Regions from separate parts of the Robertmurraya sp. FSL R5-0851 genome, predicted to be linked through region 1. Evidence: predicted binding sites of a transcription regulator. Region 1 holds the regulator's gene; the other holds the start of a gene.
The links. The regulator LexA, encoded in region 1, represses DNA repair genes until DNA is damaged. The targets are predictions, from matches to a motif close to CGAACATATGTTCG.

Region 1 (10,470 bases):
TCCGTCCTGGGACGCAGAACGGACAGATTTAATTCAATCGGTTCAGTTTGATGACAAAGAGAAAATGATTGCCTTTTGTCAAGCTATTCAATTTGCTTCTCCTATTAATTCACATGTAACGGCATACCCGGCTTATATGCCTGGTTATGAAGATGATGTGATTATGGCTGCGGGAACATTTATTCAAGGAGCGAGCATTGAACTGAGCGCCGATGGACCGATTCGACCACCGTACGTTGCTTATGTACAAGGGGGACTAACTTATTCTCATGTGAAATTGGCCATACTGATTGCGTTGAACCGATTAGCAGAAAAACAACTAATTAGTCTCAACTAAGTAGATTATGTAGGGTATTTTAATATTTCTCTTTTTCTACAAAAATTCCATGTTATATAAACTAACATTATGTTGACAGAAAAACTGACATTTCATATAATGAAAATATGAAAGAGAGAAATGGAGGGACTACAAATGAGCGGAAGTGATATCCGTCGTTCCATGCCATTATTTCCAATTGGAATTGTGATGCAGCTTACAGAACTATCTGCAAGACAAATTCGATATTATGAAGAGCACCAATTGATCTCTCCGGCTAGAACAGAGGGAAACAGAAGAATGTTTTCTTTGAATGACATTGATCAACTTTTAGAAATAAAAGATCTGATCGAGCAAGGTGTGAATCTTGCAGGAATTAAGCAAATTTTTTCTGTGAAAGAGCAACAGGTGCTTTCAGAAGAAATGGTGAAGGAAGCAGAGAAAGCAAGACGTGATCTGTCCGATGATGAGTTACGAAAAATGTTGCGCTCAGAGCTTATGCATGCTGGCCGCTTTAATCGTTCGTCATTGCGCCAAGGTGATATGTCACGCTTTTTCCACTAATAAAAAGAGATTTACTATTCAAGGGAGGAAACAAAATGGCTAAGTTTACAAGAGATGATATTACAAGAATGGCAGAAGAACAAAATGTAAAGTTTATTCGTTTGCAATTCACTGACATCTTAGGAACTATCAAAAACGTGGAGATTCCTATCAGTCAGCTTGAAAAAGCTTTAGACAACAAAATGATGTTTGACGGTTCTTCTATCGAAGGTTTTGTTCGTATTGAAGAGTCAGACATGTACTTATATCCAGACTTAGACACATGGGTGGTTTTCCCTTGGACAGCTGAAAAAGGTAAAGTGGCACGTTTAATCTGTGACATCTACAATCCAGATGGAACTCCATTTGCAGGTGACCCACGTAACAACTTAAGAAGAATTATTAAAGAAATGCAAGACTTAGGATTTTCTGATTTCAATCTTGGACCTGAGCCAGAATTTTTCTTATTCAAGCTTGACCAAGCTGGAGAACCTACACTTGAATTAAACGACAACGGTGGATATTTCGACCTTGCTCCAACGGACCTTGGTGAAAACTGCCGTCGTGATATCGTGTTAGAGCTTGAAGAAATGGGCTTTGAAATTGAAGCATCACACCATGAGGTTGCTCCAGGACAACACGAAATCGACTTCAAATATGCTGATGCATTAAGCGCTTGTGACCAAATCCAAACGTTCAAGCTTGTTGTTAAAACAATTGCACGTAAGCACGGTCTACATGCAACATTCATGCCGAAGCCATTATTCGGAGTAAACGGTTCTGGAATGCACTGTAACGTTTCATTATTCAAAGAAGGCAAGAACGCATTCTTTGATCCAACTGGAAACCTAGAACTAAGCGACACTGCTCGTCAGTTCATCGCTGGTATCATTAAGCACGCTCCTAACTTTACAGCTGTAACGAACCCAACTGTAAACTCTTATAAGCGTTTAGTACCTGGTTACGAAGCACCTTGCTACGTTGCATGGTCTGCTAGAAACCGTTCACCGCTAATCCGTATCCCTGCATCTCGTGGAATTTCCACTCGTGTAGAAGTACGTAGCGTTGACCCTGCTGCTAACCCTTACTTAGCAATGGCTGTATTACTTGCTGCTGGTCTTGACGGAGTGAAGAACTCTTTAACACCGCCAGCTCCAGTTGACCGTAACATCTACGTTATGAACAAAGAAGAGCGTCAAGCTGTTGGTATCGAAGATCTACCAGCTACACTTGCTGCTGCTTTAGATAACTTAAAATCAGACGAAACAATGATTACCGCTCTTGGAGAGCATATCTTCGAACACTTCGTGGAAGCAAAAGAGATCGAGTGGGATATGTTCCGTACACAAGTACATCCATGGGAGCGTGAGCAATACATGTCAATGTATTAATCCTTATAAAGAAACCCTCAACACTTTCTGGTGTTGAGGGTTCTTTGTATGATTGAATGTAAATGGTGAGGTGGCGTTTATGAATAATAATCTCAATGTTCAGTCGAAGAAAGAGCTTTGATCCATTGTATGTAAAAAAAGAAAGCAAGCATTTATTGATGCTTGCTTTCCTTTATTAATGAATATGACGATATACTCCGATAACTTTTCCTAGGATAGACACATTTCGTAGGATAATTGGTGTTAGAGAAGAGTTCTCCGGCTGTAAACGAACATAATCTTTTTCTTTGAAGAATCTCTTAACTGTCGCCTCATCTTCCTCGGTCATGGCAACAACGATGTCTCCGTTATTCGCTGTTTGCTGCTGCTTCACGATCACGTAATCTCCATCAAGGATTCCAGCTTCAATCATACTGTCTCCCATAACCTCAAGCATAAATACTTGTTCATCCGCGGGGGCAAGGCGTTCCGGGAGAGGAAAATACTCTTCAACATTTTCAATAGCAGTTATAGGTATACCAGCTGTTACTTTTCCGACTACAGGAACGTTAACGATATTATATTTTGGTATATTGCTTACCACCTCATCAAGATCCAGAATCTCAATAGCTCTTGGCTTTGTTGGATCTCTTCGAATATACCCTTTGCTTTCAAGTCTAGCTAAATGGCCGTGTACGGTTGAGCTTGAAGCTAAACCAACCGCTTCCCCAATTTCACGAACGGAAGGCGGATAGCCCTTTTGCTTAACTTCTTCTTTTATATATTCTAGTATATCGACCTGACGTTTTGATAGTTTTGTCATACTTACCGCCCCTCATTGGTTAATCTTGACTATATTATAGCATGTTCTACCAGTGCATACAAACATAAGTTCGAATAATTGTTGACACAAAACAAATGTTCGGTCTATAATAATAACATAAATACGAACATACATTCTAATAGAGGTGTTTTACATGAAAACTTTATGGAACAAATATTCATATGCTATTATTCTAGTTATCTTATCTATCCTAGCGTCGATTATTTTAGTAATTTCTAGTGGTGAATCAGTTGAGGAAAAATATATGTCTGTAACGATTAATGAAGGAGAAACTCTTTGGGACCTTTGTCAAAACTACGCTGATAAGCATGCTTTGTCTGAAACAGAGTTTGTATCCTGGGTAGAAGAAATTAATGATATTAATGGGAACGTATTGTTAGTAGGTGATGAAATCTATATACCTGTAGAATTAAACGATTCCGCTGTTAGAGAGCTTGCTTCGAATTAGGAGGAAATATGAAGGCAATTATCTATTGTAGAGTAAGTACTGAAAAAGAATCACAGTACTCTTCTCTAAAAAGACAGGAAGAAGAGTTATTGAAGCTGTCAAAACAACACGACATGGAAGTTGTTGAAGTGATAAAGGAACAGGCAAGTGGTTATGACTTTGACAGAGAGGGTATTTTGCTCCTACTTTCACGATTAAAGAATGAGAAAGTAGATGCAGTCCTTATTCAAGATGAAACGAGACTTGGTAGAGGAAATGCCAAAATCGCTTTGCTTCATTGTATACTAAAGGATAACATCAAACTTTTCAGTGTCTCACATAACGGTGAGTTACAATTATCTGAATCGGATTCTATGGTATTGCAAATTGTAAGTATGGTAGAGGAATATCAGCGAAAGCTTCATAATAGTAAAATTAAAAGAGGAATGAACCGAGCTGTTCAAAACGGTTACAGACCAGAGAAAAATCTGAAAAATAACGGTGTTCATGCAGGGAGAGAGCGTATTGAAGTACCGATAACAGAGATTGTACGGTTACGAGACAATGATTTAACATTTTCGGAAATCGCTGCAACTTTAAGAGGTTTCGGCTATGAAATCTCAAAAGCTACAGTAAATCGAAGATATCTTGAATACATAGAAGAGGAAAAACATCTAAAAAATATCTCACCAAATGCTAACAAGTCATAAAAATTGTTGGCATTTTTTGTTATTCGTACCTCTTTACGCTTCTTCCTTGTCAAAGACTATATCTTTTAGTAACATGATTTCTATTGGTAAAACTAAAAGTGAAGGAGCAAAGAGATGCTACCGAAGGAAAGAATCGCTAGAATTAATGAACTAGCAAAAAAAGCAAAAGCTGAAGGGTTAACAGAAGCGGAAGCAAAGGAGCAGTCAAAGCTTCGTAGTGAATATTTACAAATATTTCGATCATCTATGCTAGGAACGCTCGAAGGTGTAAAAATTATTGATCCTTTGGGCGAGGATGTAACACCTGAAAAGCTTAAGAAACTAAAAAATAGCAAAAAACTACATTAATTTCTAAATTTATTCACCAGGAAATGATAGAATACACAGAAAATTATAAAATATGTGTTTTTTTCAAAATTTATTTAGCCAATCTGTTGTATAAATAGTAGAGCAGATATAATATTAAAAAGTGGGATTATTAGATAAAGAATAGGAAGGGTTGAAAAAATGTTTGAACAAAATGATGTACTAGCAATAAACGCAATACGTACTTTATCAATTGATGCGATTGAAAAAGCTAATTCCGGTCATCCGGGTATGCCGATGGGTGCTGCTCCAATGGCTTATACATTATGGTCGCGCTTTATGAATCATAATCCTAAAAACCCAGAGTGGTTTAACCGTGATCGTTTTGTTTTATCTGCAGGGCATGGTTCTGCATTGCTGTATAGTCTTCTTCACTTATCAGGCTATGACGTAACGATGGATGATCTTAAGAGCTTCCGTCAATGGGGAAGTAAAACTCCAGGTCATCCTGAATTTGGACATACACCAGGTATAGATGCAACCACTGGACCACTAGGGCAAGGAATTGCAATGGCAGTTGGTATGGCGATGGCTGAAAGACATTTAGCTGCTACTTATAACAAAGGTAACTACAATGTAGTAGATCATTATACATATAGCATTTGTGGTGACGGAGACTTAATGGAAGGTGTTTCTGCTGAAGCTGCTTCACTTGCAGGACATTTAAAACTTGGTCGTCTAGTTGTATTATATGATTCAAATGATATCTCTCTTGATGGTGACTTAGACCGTTCATTCTCTGAAAGTGTTGAAAAACGTTTTGATTCATATGGATGGCAATACATTCGTGTAGAGGATGGAAATAACCTTGAGGAAATTGCAAAAGCAATTGAAGATGCTCAAGGTGATCAACACCGTCCTACACTAATTGAAGTAAAAACTGTAATCGGTTATGGTTCACCAAACAAATCTGGTAAATCAGATGTTCATGGTGCCCCACTTGGAGCAAATGAATTAAAGCTAACGAAAGAAGCTTACCAATGGACGTTTGAAGAAGATTTCCATGTTCCCACAGAAGTATATGATACATTTAATAAATACATTGTGGAAACTGGTGTAAAGAAAGAAAACGAGTGGAACGACATGTTCGCTTCTTATAAAAATGACTACCCAGAGCTTGCTCAACAGTTATCAGCTGCTATTAAAGGTGAGCTTCCAGAAGGTTGGGACAAGGATCTTCCTGTATATCCTGAAGGAAAAGCACTTGCTAGCCGTGCATCATCAGGTGAAGCTCTTAATGCAATCGCTAAGAACACGCCTTCATTTATCGGGGGTTCAGCTGACCTTGCTGGTTCTAACAAAACAATGATTAAAGGTGTAGGTGATTTTACTCCTGAATCGTTTGAAGGTAAGAACATTTGGTTTGGCGTTCGTGAATTTGCGATGGGTGCTGCGTTAAATGGTATGGCTCTACATGGTGGAGTAAAGGTATTTGGAGGAACTTTCTTTGTATTCTCTGACTACTTACGTCCAGCTATTAGATTAGCTGCATTAATGGGTCTTCCTGTAACGTATGTGTTCACTCATGACTCAATTGCAGTTGGGGAAGATGGACCAACACATGAGCCAGTTGAACAGCTTGCTGCATTACGTGCAATGCCAAACTTAGGTGTTATTCGTCCGGCTGATGGTAATGAAACAGCAGCAGCTTGGAAGCTTGCACTTGAATCAACTGATCTTCCAACAGCTTTAGTGTTAACAAGACAGGATTTACCTACCATTAAAGACACAGATAAAAATGCATATGAAGGCGTTAAGAAAGGTGCTTATGTTATTTCACCAGCATCTAAAGAACAAGCAGATGTATTATTGCTTGCTGCTGGTTCAGAAGTAGGTTTAGCTGTTGAAGCACAAAAAGCACTTGATGCAGAAGGAATTTCAGCTTCAGTAGTAAGTATGCCTTCATGGGATCGCTTCGAAAAGCAATCTCGTGAATATAAGCAAAGTGTTATTCCTCCAACTGTTAAGAAGCGTTTAGCTATTGAAATGGGATCATCTCTAGGATGGCATCGTTATGCAGGAGATGAAGGGGAAGTATTAGGAATTGATACATTCGGTGCTTCTGCTCCTGGTGAAAAAATCATGGCAGAATACGGATTTACAGTAGAAAATGTAGTTGCTAGAGTTAAGGCTCTATTATAAGTTTGAAAAGGTTGTTCTAGAAATAGAACAGCCTTTTTTTCATGCATCAAGATCTACGACTTTTTCCGACAAAAATAGTGGAAGTTTTTGACGACGTAAGACAAACGTTCTATTTCTACTTCTTTATAATAGAGAGAAATAACATTATTTGGTCAGACGAGGAGGAGCTTGGTGAGAACATATCAGTTGTATTTAATCGATGATGAATTTGCCTCTCATTATTTTGGTAGAGAAAAGATGTTCTTTGATCTGTTTGCTGAGTATAATGAATCCTTCGGTGAACTGAAAAATATATTAAAAAAACAAATCCAGTTTATTACAAAACCTCTATCGACACTTCGCCTTCAACAATATATTCTTCAACAACTAGGAAAAAATCAGGATTTTGAACACAAACAGGGGATATACTATATTCAAAATGGACATGTAAGCTCTGCCAAACTAGAGATATTCGAAAAGCATATTACTATTCATGCATTTGGTAGTTACGATGCGGAGACACTTTTCTTCGAAGTTTTACGTAAAAGTGAAAGCTCATTTTTGGCAATTGACCTCGGACATGAGCGTTACGGGTGGCTCAGACCAATTAAGGAAAGAAAGTTAATTTAAAATAGGAGAAATTGCACAGCAAATATTGTATAATAGCATTTGGTTTAGTACACTGTATGATAGACAACATGAAGGAGGAAGTTTAGTATGTGGACGCATATTCTAGTAGGCGTACTTGCTTTAGCAGCAGGTGTTGCACTAGGTTTTTTCATTGCTCGCCGTTACATGATGAGCTACTTAAAGAAAAACCCACCAATCAATGAACAAATGCTAAAAATGATGATGATGCAAATGGGAATGAAACCATCTCAGAAGAAAATCAATCAAATGATGTCAGCAATGAACAAGCAAACGGGCAAGTAATTTGTCACGGACAAGCCCTGTACATAGGCTTATGTTTTGATTGACTCAATCCCAAATAAAGACCACCTTTTCTGCACAAACAAACAGAAAAGGTGTTTTTTTATTCTGCTGAATTTTTTTCCTTTTTTCGCCTCTTCCTTATCGGAGGTTCTTTATAAGTTAAGCTATGGACTTCAGTTCGAATAATGTTTTTAAGAAAATGCTCTAAGAAGGGATAGACTCTACCTGTATAGTCCTCTAATGATTTACATTCATAATGTGCAGGTAGGTAGACACTATATTTACATGTAACCTCATATGCGGGTCTATTATATTGATCAGCAATTTCTTTGTAGCTGAATCAATTTCATAATTGCCTTCTTTTAAAAAAGTCGAGAAAATCCCTAATGAGAAATTGTACTTTTTTAAAATTAAGCTACTTGTTTTTGTTGGATTTCCATTTGTTTTCTAATACGGTCTACAGCTAATTTTGAAGCATTGTAAACAAGTGTGACAAAATCAAAATGAAGTTTTGCTTTTTTTCCCTTTCGATGACGGACATTACCTAATTGGAAAAATTCTTTCAAATACGCATTTACCCGTTCAACAGCTGTTCTTTCTGCGAAAAGGGTTTTCCATTTTTCTGAACCTCGTGCTGGTGCTGTGTATTTTCTGAGGTCTGTTTCGATTCTGACTTTATAGACTTTTTGACATAACGAGTCTTTTGCTAAAGGACAATCTTTACACTCTTTTGGCCGAACAAATTTTAAAGATTTATATGTCTTGTCATAGCTATCATAGCGGTACGAGTGCTCTCTGACGCAAGTAGGAGCGAAATGTTGATCATAACCAACTATTTCACCTTCACCACGTTTGTTATAAGCGATAATGGAGTGAGCATCCATCCGAAAAAGTTGTTGATAGATTGGAACAAAATCATAGCCTGCATCCATGGAGCCATACTGAATAGAAAGCGGAAGTTGTTGAATACCCTTTAAAAGAGGTATCGCAGCCTTGCCATCATTCAAGTTACCAGAACTCATAATGGATTGAAGAATATATTGACTCTTCGAGCCAACCGCAAGGTGGGCTTTGTATCCATACCAGAACTCGTTTTTTCCTTCGCTGTTTTTCTTAATCCCCCATGCGGGTTCTACAGGCATTTCTGAGCGGAGCTCTTCTAGGGAAACATCAAGTTGGGCGGAAATAGGCTTTTCGTAAAGAGTCATATTCAGCTGTTCTTCGAGTTTTTGTTGATCAAATTGTTCTTTTTCTTCTTTCTTTTTACGGCCACGCTTTTTCGGTTCTGGTTTTGGTTTTTTTTCTTGGGCAGGTGCATGATCCCTTGCTTCAAAATGTGTGGCATCAATCGCTATGTTTTCATCATTAACAAAACCTTCTTCAATGGCATGAAGAAGAATGGATTCCTTAGTTTTCTCAATGGCGTTTGTTTCTGATAGCTTCTCAATTAAACGGGAATATGAAGCTTCAGAAGGAATCTGATCCGAAACTAAAAATCCGCATTCAAGACGAAAGATAAAATCATGTTTAAGTCTTTTAATAAGATCCTTGATTGTAGGAATACGCTCGATAAATCTAGCCACCAAAGAATAGATCATCGCAGAGTAATTCAACTCTGTTGGAGCACCTAACCAGGATTTTTTTGAGACGGCAAAAACAGCAGTGTCCATGTCAATAGTTGAGAAAATGGCATTATATCGTTGGGTAGGTTCTAGATCGAATAAATCTTGAATGCTAAATAGGCTTCCTTGTCTTATAATAGGCATAGGGAGTCTTCCTCCAGTCGTTAGAGTTGGTTTGGTCACTTACTCATTTCGACATTTGGGGAGGTACTCCTTTTTTAGTATCTAAAAAACCTTGAGCCCGTAGGGCTCATAATTATGAAATTCATTCAGCTATGTAGTTTAATTACATTATGGTTCTTTCGAATAGAAAATTTTTGATTTAGTTCATATGTTAAAAACGTGACATATCCTATTGCATTAACCACCTAATCACACTCACCCTGTAATTATTATCTCATCTATTATACAGGACATTGTGATTTCGTCCATCACTATCTAAATATTGATAAGTATGATGGGAAATGTCCATCCTATAGAGGAGGAGGTGGGAAATATGGTACGCATTCATAACCCAGTTAAAGGGGATAAAAGTAAGCTAGGTGCAGACAACCAGATGCATGGTGGAACGATGGAAGAAGTCGACCAATTTTCAAATGCTATTTACCAGGCCGTTCATCCAGGTAAGGGTGACGATAAAAACAATAATAGTACGCAATGAAAACGCCATCATGGCGTTTTTTATTGTGAAGGACTAATTTAGCGCCTATGGTTACCAGTATTTAGTGGAAAGAGGGAACTAAATTTGATTTTAAGACCTATGAATTCCAAGAATTAGTGGAATGAGGGAACTAAATTTGATTTTAAGACCTATGAATTCCAGGAATTAGTGGAATGAGGGAACTAAATTTGATTTTGAGACCTATGAATTCCAGTATTTAGTGGAATGAGGGAACTAAATTTGATTTTAAGACCTATGAATTCCAGTATTTAGTGGAATGAGGGAACTAAATTTGATTTTAAGACCTATGAATTCCAGGAATTAGTGGAATGAGGGAACTAAATTTGATTTTAAAGCCTATGATTTCCAGGAATTAGTGGGACGAAGGAACTAAATTATGAAGTTGAAATACCAATACTTCACCCATTCATTAAACTACAATACCAAAACACTGCAAGTATCTTCCTTATTTTCACAAGATTTGGTAAACTATTCTAGTTACAGGAATTGTTTTTTAGGGTTGGGGGTTGTGGGGAATGAAAGTTTTTATTGATTTG
Region 2 (10,470 bases), 2.5 Mb from region 1:
GAACGGTAACCAAACAGTACTTAGGTGCCCGTGAGCCCTAGAAAAACAAGGGAACGGTAACCAAACAAGTACTTAGGTGCCCGTGAGCCCTAGAAAAGCAAGGGAATGGTAACCAAACAGGTGCTTAGGTGCCCGTGAGCCCTAGAAAAGCAAGGGAATGGTAACCAAACAGATACATAGGTGCCCGTGAGCACTCTGTAAACCTTGAGCGGGTATACAAATGCTAAGATGCTTTAGTCTCATATTTAACAAAACCCATTCATCAACATTTCATCAAGGTAAATTACCACTACAAAAAAACTGATACTTAACCATTGACAATATCTCGAATTCATAATATTATTATCTCATATTCAAGATATTTGAATCAGAGATAAAAGCAAGGAGGTGATCATATGGATAAGATTTGTTCTAACGAACCGTATCTGCTACTCATGCAAACAACAAAAGCGATTCAAGAATGTATAAAGGCAAATGTGGCAAAGCATGATTTAAGCGTGACTGAGTTTTCTGTTCTTGAAGTTTTATACCATCAGGGGACTCAGACGATTCATCAAGTTGGTAGCAGTATTCTTGTGGCTAGCGGGTCAATGACGTATGTAGTTGATAAGCTAGTACAAAAGGGTTTTTTAGAGCGAAATATTTGTCCAGGAGATCGACGAGCTATTCATATTTCTTTATCGGATAAAGGGAGAAAATTAATGGATGTCCTTATTCCGGAGCATCAAGTACTGATTGATTCCATGTTTGCTTCATTAGATCGTCATGAGGTAAACAGTTTAATAGATGTACTAAGAAAAACGAAGATGAAAGTAGAAGAACATTCAAATTAACAAAGGCTGTTTACGTAAAGATTGTCTTTGTTGGAAAAACCCTCCCAAATGCCGGATTTTTCCACGTGTAACGGTGTGTTTATTAATCTATTTGGAGAGTAGCTCTTTTCTAAGGATGAAAAAATTCTGATTGGCTGTTGAAACATATAGTTAATTTCCTAAAAAGTGTATTTATAGCAACAATGTTTTAGAAAAGAGCCTTAACAAACAACTAGGAGGAATTACAACATGTTAGATTTAGGATTATTATTGATTCGTGTCGTTATCGGTTTATTATTCATTGGTCATGGTGCACAAAAATTATTTGGTTGGTTCGGTGGTTACGGACTGAAAGGGACAGGAGGCTGGATGGAGTCACTTGGATTAAAGCCAGGTGTAACAATGGCTCTTCTTGCTGGGTTAGCTGAGTTGGTAGGAGGATTATTCTTTGCTGCTGGATTCTTAACTCCACTTGCAGGCCTACTTATTGCTGCAACTATGGTCATGGCAATTGTAAAAGTTCATGCTGCTAATGGATTATGGTCAACAGCAAACGGATATGAATACAACGTAACATTATTAGTGGTAGCCATTGGTGTTGCATTAACAGGTCCAGGAGCATATGCAATCGACGCATTTATTTTCTAAATTATCTCGATTTTGAGAATCATAAATACAAGATAAAGACCCTCCTCGCAATAGGTGGGTCTTTTATTCATTGACCGGATAAATAATCCTTTTAACCTGCGAAAATAGTAGGATATTAGTGTCGAATCATGGTAAAATGGAGTCCATAGTAGGACGGAATTGAGCAGTCTACTGAATTTTGCTCTGGGATGAGGGGTTACTTTGCTTGGGTCTGCCACATTTTATGTGTTCAATTTAAGCGATGTGTTGATTGCTATCTTCATTTCGATAATATGCTGTACATTAGGGGCAGAATTTTGTCGACGGATGAAGCTAGAAAATTATACGTTTACAAGAAGATTATTATACGCCTTAATGTTAGGGTTTACTTTATGGTTAGCGTTATTATTGGTTTGTTTCTCAATAGATTTACCCTACTCTACAGGGAATATCAATCTATACTTTCAATTAAGTTTTTACTTTTGCTTCATCGGATCTATAATCGCTCTAGGTGTAACAAGACAGCGATTAAATAGCTCCATTCAATACCTATTTGCAGGAATATTCACGACGCTTTGTATTTTAAGTACACTTAGCCTTGGTTTTTATCTTCTATACTCGGACCATCTAGATATAAAGCCTGTTCTTGCAACTATGACTGTGTCTCTAACATTAGCAACGATGTTTTCCTTGCTTCGCTTTCTTATTCAAATAACGAATTCAGATGTTTATCAATTTCTGTCTCGATGGAAGCTTGTTGGTAGTATTCTTGGTGGAGCTGCTTTTGCAGGAATACCTTTTATGGTTGTTGTATCCATGCTGAATCTTGAAGAAATTAGTGTGGGTAATACAAATCCATTGATCATGCTATTACCTTTTACATATAGTGTCATTACAAATCTCGCCTTAATGCTTGTACCTGACTTGTTTGGTGAACGATTATTAATGCGAAACATTCAGTCGTATTTATCCTTATTTAATCATAATCCTGATGCTGTATTTGCGGTGAGCTTGTCAGGGAACATCTTGCATGCGAATAAGGAGGCCTTTGAGCTAACAGGGTATGATCAAAAAGCCATTAAGGGGTTGCATTTCAAAGAGCTTTTAATTTATGACGAAGAGGAAATTAATGGCTATATACAAAGCTTTCGACAAGGGAAAATTCAATCGGTTGAAGTAAAACTTCGACATCGAGATGGCTTTTTTATTGATGTAAGAATTACGCCTGTTCGAATCATCGTGAAAGAGGAACTGATTGGCGTATACGGAGTTGTTCGAGATATCACGGAAAAAACGCAGGCGGAGGAAACGATTCACTACCTGGCCTATCACGATGATTTAACTAGTTTACCGAATAAACGGAAGCTTGAAAAAGTGGCAACAGAGGCGATTGGGGAAAATAAACCTTTTTATCTTTTTTATATTGATTTTGATCGATTTAAACGTATTAATGATACGTTTGGTCATTTTTTCGGTGATAAAATTCTTCAAGAAACGGGGAAAAAGCTTGAGGAGCTCATGCCTAAAAATTGTACGATTGCAAGGCTTGGTGGAGATGAGTTTGCGGTACTTCTTCCTTATCCAGCAAACTATGATGAGATTGCACAGAAAATAATAGAAGGCTTTCGTACCCCGATAGTCCTTGATGGCTTTGATTTCCTGCTTACAGCGAGCATCGGTGTAGCTCATTTTCCAAAAGACGGAGAGTCGATTCTGGATTTATTAAAGGCAGCCGACCTAGCGATGTATCGAGCGAAAAATCAAGGCTCCAATCGATATGTTGTGTATGAGGCGACGATGAAGGAGCAATCACTTAATAAAATCAAGATAGAAAGTGAACTTCGCAGAGATATAGCGAATCGCAAGCTAACGGTGTATTATCAACCGAAATTTGATACCGGTTCAAACCAATTGGTTGGGTCAGAAGCACTCATTCGTTGGGAACATGAAGAGAGCGGATTTATTCCACCAAGTAAGTTTATTCCTATCGCTGAAGAAAGCAATTTAATCATTGATCTTGAGAGATTTGTGATTACGGAAGTATTTGATACGATTGGTGAATGGAAGAGGAAAGGGATGCCGGTTCCAAGAACTTCTATTAATATATCCGTTATTCATTTTTACCAAGAAGACTTTGTTGATTTTATCATTAAAAATTTAGCCGCTTATGAGATCGATGGCAGTGATATCGAGATTGAAATTACCGAAAGTGTTATTATGCGCGGAGAGGAACGAGTTAATCGAAACCTGCTTGCGCTAAGAGAAGTCGGGGTTGAGATCAGTGTGGATGATTTTGGAACAGGGTATAGCTCCTTAAGTTATTTACAAAAGCTATCTGTTGATCGTTTGAAAATTGATCAATCCTTCATCGCTGATTATGAAAGCAATAAAGAAATCATTTCTGCTATCATTTCTATGTCACATAACCTAAATTTAAAGGTGATTGCTGAAGGTGTGGAAACGTCGAATCAAATCGGTTTTCTACAAAACATGAATTGCTTCGAGGTGCAAGGTTATTTCTACTCCCCTCCAGTCGAGCGTTCGAATTATGAAGATATTTTAACGAAATACGGTGCTGCTAGCTAAAAATGCCTCATTTAGAGGCATTTTTTATTAGTCAGCCGATTGATTTCTCATTCTTTCTTGTGCAAGTCGGACCATTTCTTTGACCATATTTCCACCGATTTGACCACCGATCTTGCCTGCTTTATGGGAGGTTAAATTTCCGTTATTACCTCTACTTAGAGGAATCTGCATATCCGCTGCCACTTCGTATTTAACCTGGTCCGGGTTATCCTTAGACACTTCGTATCCCTTTTGTTTCATGACATCTGCTTTTAACGAATCTAATGCCTCTCTAGCCTCTGGAATTAATGGGCGTCTTTTTCTAGCCATATTCGTCATACCCCTTTCATTTTTTCTTAGTATGTACTTTCCTTATGTGAAATACTTGTGCAACCGGGGTTGACCATATATTCTAGAAATATAACAAAGAGGGGTTGAACGAGATGAAATATGTATTGGGTCTTTTTATCCCTGGTGCTCTCGTTATTTTTTTTACAAGAGTTACATACAGCCATGTGATTGGTTTATTGCTTACAGTTGCACTAATAGCTGCATCGGTTTATAAGGGTTATACCGATTCCTTAGCGCTCATTATTGTAGATGCATTATCATTAACGGTTGGGTTTGCGTACTCGAAAACGGTTCGAGAGAGGGCAAAAAAACGATCGTAGGTAGAAGCTTGTCGATGAAATTTTCGACAAGTTTTTTTATGCGCTTTTTACTTATAGAGGGTGTTTGGGTCAATTCAATCAAACGTTTGATTGACCTTTTTTCGACTGAGACTGACAGACTTCATGGAAAAAAAAGAAAAAACATCGAATATTTGTTCGTATATTATTGGTTTGTTTTCCCTGGTTTGTGGTAGAATGATTAATATGAAAATATAGGATATTTGCTCAGCAAGGTCCGTCGCAGCTAGTTACTATAGATGAAATTCTAATTGATGCTTTTAATAGGAGGAGTACTTGTGAAGGACCAATTTGAATTAGTCTCAAAATACTCACCACAAGGAGATCAGCCTGCAGCCATTCAAAGGATTGCTGATGGAATACATAACGGTGAAAAACGTCAAACGTTGCTCGGAGCAACAGGAACTGGAAAAACATTCACGATCTCCAATGTGATTAAAGAAGTGAATAAGCCGACACTGGTGATCGCTCATAATAAAACGCTTGCTGGCCAACTCTATAGTGAGTTTAAGGAGTTTTTTCCGGATAATGCCGTCGAGTATTTTGTTAGCTATTACGATTATTATCAGCCAGAAGCATATGTTCCTTCAACGGATACGTTTATCGAAAAAGATGCTAGCATCAATGACGAAATTGATAAACTTCGTCACTCGGCTACATCCTCATTGTTTGAGAGAAAAGATGTCATCATCATTGCGAGTGTTTCTTGCATCTACGGTCTCGGTTCTCCTGAGGAATATCGAGAGCTTGTGCTGTCACTAAGAACGGGGATGGAAATTGAGCGAAATCAGCTCTTGCATCGCTTAGTAGATATTCAATATGAAAGAAATGATATTAACTTTCAGCGCGGAACATTCCGTGTTCGTGGCGATGTGGTCGAGATTTTCCCGGCTTCACGTGATGAGCATTGCTTGCGTGTGGAGCTATTTGGGGATGAAATTGATCGGATTCGAGAGGTGGATGCATTAACAGGGGAGATTCTTGGAGAAAGAGAACATGTGGCTATTTTCCCGGCATCCCACTTCGTTACACGTGAAGAAAAGCTCCTTGTTGCCATTGAAAATATCGAAAAAGAGCTTGAAGAACGTTTAGCGTACATGCGTGAAAACGGAAAGCTTCTGGAGGCACAGCGATTAGAGCAACGAACACGTTATGATTTAGAAATGATGCGGGAGATGGGGTTCTGTTCGGGAATTGAGAACTACTCCCGCCATCTAACTCTAAGACCTCCTGGGTCAACACCGTATACCTTAATCGATTATTTTCCAGAAGACTTCTTAATTGTCATCGACGAGTCGCATGTTACGCTTCCGCAAGTTCGTGGAATGTTTAACGGCGACCAAGCGCGTAAGCAGGTTCTAGTGGATCATGGGTTCCGTCTGCCATCAGCGATGGATAACCGACCGTTAACATTTACAGAATTTGAGGAGAAGATCAATCAAATTGTGTTTGTTTCCGCAACACCGGGACCATATGAGCTTGAACACACGCCAGAAATGGTTCAACAAATCATTCGTCCCACAGGATTGCTGGATCCAACGATCGATGTTCGTCCGATTGAAGGACAAATTGATGACCTCATCGGCGAAATTCATGAGCGGATTAAGAGGAATGAACGGGTTCTTGTCACAACGTTAACAAAAAAGATGTCCGAGGATTTAACAGATTACTTGAAAGAAATCGGTATCAAGGTACAATATCTACACTCTGAGGTAAAAACACTTGAAAGAATAGAGATCATTCGTGAGCTTCGACTAGGGAAATATGATGTTCTCATAGGGATTAACTTGTTAAGAGAAGGACTGGATATCCCAGAGGTTTCGTTAGTAGCTATTTTGGATGCTGACAAGGAAGGCTTCCTACGTTCAGAACGTTCGTTGATCCAAACCATTGGTCGCGCAGCGCGTAATTCCCGCGGTCATGTCGTTATGTATGCAGATCGAATGACAAACTCGATGGAGCTTGCAATTTCAGAAACGAAACGTCGTCGCGCCATTCAAGAAGAGTACAATGAAAAGCATGGAATCACACCGATGACGATCCAAAAAGATATAAGAGATGCGATTCGTGCCACACATGCGGCTGAGGACGAAGCAGAGTATAAGACAACAGAAAAGCTTACAAAGCTTACGAAAAAAGAGCGTGATAAGCTGATTGAGAATATGGAGAAGGAAATGAAAGAAGCTGCTAAGGCGCTAAACTTCGAGAGAGCGGCAGAGCTTCGCGATTTAATATTAGAGTTGAAAGCGGAAGGATGACGAACCAATGGCAATGGAAAAGCTCATAGTTAAAGGGGCTAGAGCTCATAATTTAAAAAATATCGACGTGACCATTCCGCGAGATAAGCTCGTCGTACTGACAGGACTTTCAGGGTCGGGGAAATCCTCTCTAGCATTCGATACGATTTATGCTGAGGGGCAAAGGCGCTATGTAGAATCATTATCTGCGTACGCAAGACAGTTTTTAGGACAGATGGATAAGCCGGATGTGGATACCATTGAAGGACTTTCCCCTGCTATTTCAATTGATCAGAAGACAACGAGTCGTAATCCTCGTTCGACGGTAGGAACGGTCACGGAGATTTATGATTATTTACGATTATTATATGCGAGAGTAGGCCGACCAACCTGCCCGAATCACGGGATTGAAATTAGCTCACAAACGATCGAGCAAATGGTCGACCGAATTATGGAATATCCTGAACGAACAAAGCTCCAAGTACTGGCCCCGATTGTTGCAGGTCGCAAAGGGACACATGTAAAGGTTTTTGAGGATATTAAAAAGCAGGGCTTTGTTCGCGTTCGTGTGGACGGAGAAATGCTCGATCTTTCAGACGAAATTGAGCTGGAGAAAAACAAGAAGCATACGATAGAAGTGGTAGTTGACCGAATCGTCGTCAAGGAGGGAGTCACTGCCCGTCTCGCTGATTCGCTTGAAACCGCTCTTGGTCTTGGGGAAGGAAAAGTAATTATTGATGTGATCGGCGAAGAGGAGCTATTATTTAGCGAACACCATGCCTGTCCACTATGTGGCTTCTCAATCACGGAGCTTGAACCTCGGATGTTCTCGTTTAACAGTCCGTTCGGAGCCTGTCCTGACTGTGATGGATTAGGATCAAAGCTCGAAGTGGATGTGGACCTTGTTGTTCCGAATAAGGAGTTATCATTAAAACAGCATGCCATCGCACCATGGGAGCCGACAAGCTCTCAGTACTACCCGCAGCTTTTAGAAGCCGTTTGTAACCACTTTGGAATTGATATGGATATTCCTGTGAAGGATATTCCAAAGCATTTATTTGAAAATGTACTATTTGGATCAAAAGAAGATGATATATACTTCCGTTACGAAAATGACTTTGGTCAAATCCGTGAAGGCTATATCCAATTCGAAGGTGTCATTCGAAATGTGGAGCGTCGTTACAAGGAGACAAGCTCTGATTTTATTCGTGAGCAAATGGAAAAGTACATGGCTCAACATCACTGTCCTACTTGTAAAGGTAACCGCTTAAAGAAGGAAACATTAGCGGTGTTAATTAACAACCATCATATCGGTAAAGTGACGTCCTTCTCGATTCAAGAAGCTCATCATTTCTTTGACCATCTCGACTTAACGGAAAAAGAAACAAAAATAGCTAACCTAATTCTGCGTGAAATCAAAGAACGTCTTGGTTTCTTAATCAATGTGGGCCTCGATTATTTAACATTGAACCGTGCGGCAGGAACTTTATCCGGTGGAGAAGCACAACGGATTCGTTTAGCCACACAAATTGGATCGAGATTAACCGGTGTGCTTTACATCCTCGATGAGCCATCAATTGGCCTTCACCAGCGAGACAATGATCGTTTAATTGATACGCTGAAAAATATGCGTGATATTGGGAACACACTGATCGTTGTTGAGCATGATGAAGATACGATGCTTGCTGCGGACTACTTAATTGATGTTGGCCCAGGGGCAGGAGTTCACGGAGGACAAATTGTTTCTGCTGGGACACCTCAGGAGGTTATGGACGATCCAAACTCTATTACCGGTCAGTATTTAGCTGGTAAGAAATTTATTCCATTACCAATTGAGCGAAGAAAAAGTGATGGTCGCTACGTAGAGATTAAGGGCGCAAAGGAAAACAATTTGAACAATGTGAACGTCAAGTTTCCGCTTGGCATGTTCGTCGCGGTAACCGGTGTTTCTGGTTCAGGAAAAAGTACATTGATCAATGAAATTCTTCATAAATCATTAGCTCAAAGGTTAAACCGTGCAAAAACCAAGCCTGGTCAGCATAAAGAAATCAAAGGAATTGAGCATCTGGATAAGGTCATTGATATCGATCAATCACCAATCGGCCGAACTCCAAGATCGAACCCAGCGACTTATACTGGGGTGTTTGACGATGTTCGTGATGTGTTTGCAGCGACTAATGAGGCAAAAGTTCGAGGTTACAAAAAAGGTCGCTTTAGCTTTAACGTCAAAGGTGGCCGATGTGAGGCATGCCGTGGAGATGGAATTATCAAAATTGAAATGCACTTTTTGCCAGATGTATACGTCCCTTGTGAAGTATGTCACGGCAAACGCTACAACCGTGAAACGCTAGAAGTAAAATATAAAGGCAAGAATATTTCCGATGTGCTAGATATGACGGTAGAAGATGCACTCGTTTATTTCGAGAATATCCCGAAAATAAAAAGAAAGCTTCAGACCATCCACGATGTGGGTCTTGGTTATGTTACGCTTGGTCAACCTGCGACCACTTTATCTGGTGGAGAAGCCCAAAGGGTAAAACTTGCGTCTGAGCTTCATCGCCGTTCCACTGGTCGATCGTTCTATATTCTCGATGAGCCGACCACAGGGTTACATGTAGATGATATTTCACGATTGCTTGTCGTACTTCAGCGCCTCGTGGAAAACGGAGATACCGTGTTAGTCATTGAACACAATCTCGATGTCATTAAAGCAGCCGACTATATTATTGACCTCGGGCCGGAGGGTGGCGATAAGGGTGGTACCATTATTGCGATGGGAACCCCGGAACAGGTATCAGAAGTGCCCATATCGTATACAGGGAAATACTTAAAGCCGATTCTCGACCGTGACCGTGAGCGAATGAAGAAGCAAATTCAGCAAAAAGAAGAACAAGTCACTAATGCGTAAAGAGGGGAGCAGTTCCGTATAAGGAATTGCTCCTATTTGTATCACTCTCCTCAAAATTCATGAAACTTTTATTTATTAAGAACGTACATATGAGCAGAGGAGATGAAGGAAAATGAATACAGAGAAAGTGTTGGCTGGACTGAGTGACTTGAGTATCTTTTTTGCTGGTTTTATTTTTCCATTGGTTGTATTTTTAGTTTCTTCTAGTTCTTATGTTAAGCAGCATGCGAAGAAAGCCTTTTTGTCGCATTTGATTCCAATAGTTCCCGTTCCGTTTTTAGTCGGTTCAGCGGTATATCTAGATATGACCAACCAGATAACAGACACAGCACCGATTGCTATCATGATAGGTGCGCTTTTAACAGGATTAATCGCTATCATCGTTACGATTTGGAATCTGGTCAAAGCCATAAAAGTCTTTGCGATTGAAGATTATTGAGCATTGGGGAGGGTATAAACATGAAAGAAGAGAGAAAACGAATCTTGCAGATGGTTGAGGAAGGAAAGCTTAAAGTAGATGAAGCGTTACTGCTATTAGAAGAATTGGAGAAATCCAATACCTCGATGGAAGAAAAGCAACAAAAGTTATACCATGAGCTTTCAACGGTTGTGAATATTGAGGAAGGGAAAAA

Region 2: a site for LexA is predicted at 4,821-4,834, ahead of uvrB (excinuclease ABC subunit UvrB). Genes of this name have one in related genera too.

Annotation. Positions count from the first base shown of each region.
Region 1 covers NZ_JBBOOE010000001.1:1,685,824-1,696,293, forward strand. The annotation lists gene MKX65_RS08710 (methionine gamma-lyase family protein) at 1-337, shown strand, start outside; gene MKX65_RS08715 (MerR family transcriptional regulator) at 473-880, shown strand; gene glnA (type I glutamate--ammonia ligase) at 916-2,250, shown strand; gene lexA (transcriptional repressor LexA) at 2,426-3,052, opposite strand; gene yneA (cell division suppressor protein YneA) at 3,207-3,521, shown strand; gene MKX65_RS08735 (YneB family resolvase-like protein) at 3,530-4,210, shown strand; gene MKX65_RS08740 (DUF896 domain-containing protein) at 4,325-4,558, shown strand; gene tkt (transketolase) at 4,718-6,718, shown strand; gene sirA (sporulation inhibitor of replication protein SirA) at 6,890-7,327, shown strand; gene MKX65_RS08755 (YneF family protein) at 7,415-7,630, shown strand; gene MKX65_RS08760 (transposase) at 8,041-9,396, opposite strand; gene MKX65_RS08765 (hypothetical protein) at 9,749-9,913, shown strand; gene MKX65_RS08770 (ABC transporter transmembrane domain-containing protein) at 10,450-10,470, shown strand, end outside.
Region 2 covers NZ_JBBOOE010000001.1:4,154,632-4,165,101, reverse strand. The annotation lists gene MKX65_RS21390 (MarR family transcriptional regulator) at 396-833, shown strand; gene MKX65_RS21385 (DoxX family protein) at 1,062-1,460, shown strand; gene MKX65_RS21380 (putative bifunctional diguanylate cyclase/phosphodiesterase) at 1,662-4,025, shown strand; gene MKX65_RS21375 (alpha/beta-type small acid-soluble spore protein) at 4,053-4,334, opposite strand; gene MKX65_RS21370 (CsbA family protein) at 4,448-4,675, shown strand; gene uvrB (excinuclease ABC subunit UvrB) at 4,972-6,951, shown strand; gene uvrA (excinuclease ABC subunit UvrA) at 6,959-9,838, shown strand; gene MKX65_RS21355 (hypothetical protein) at 9,951-10,277, shown strand; gene MKX65_RS21350 (DUF4097 domain-containing protein) at 10,298-10,470, shown strand, end outside.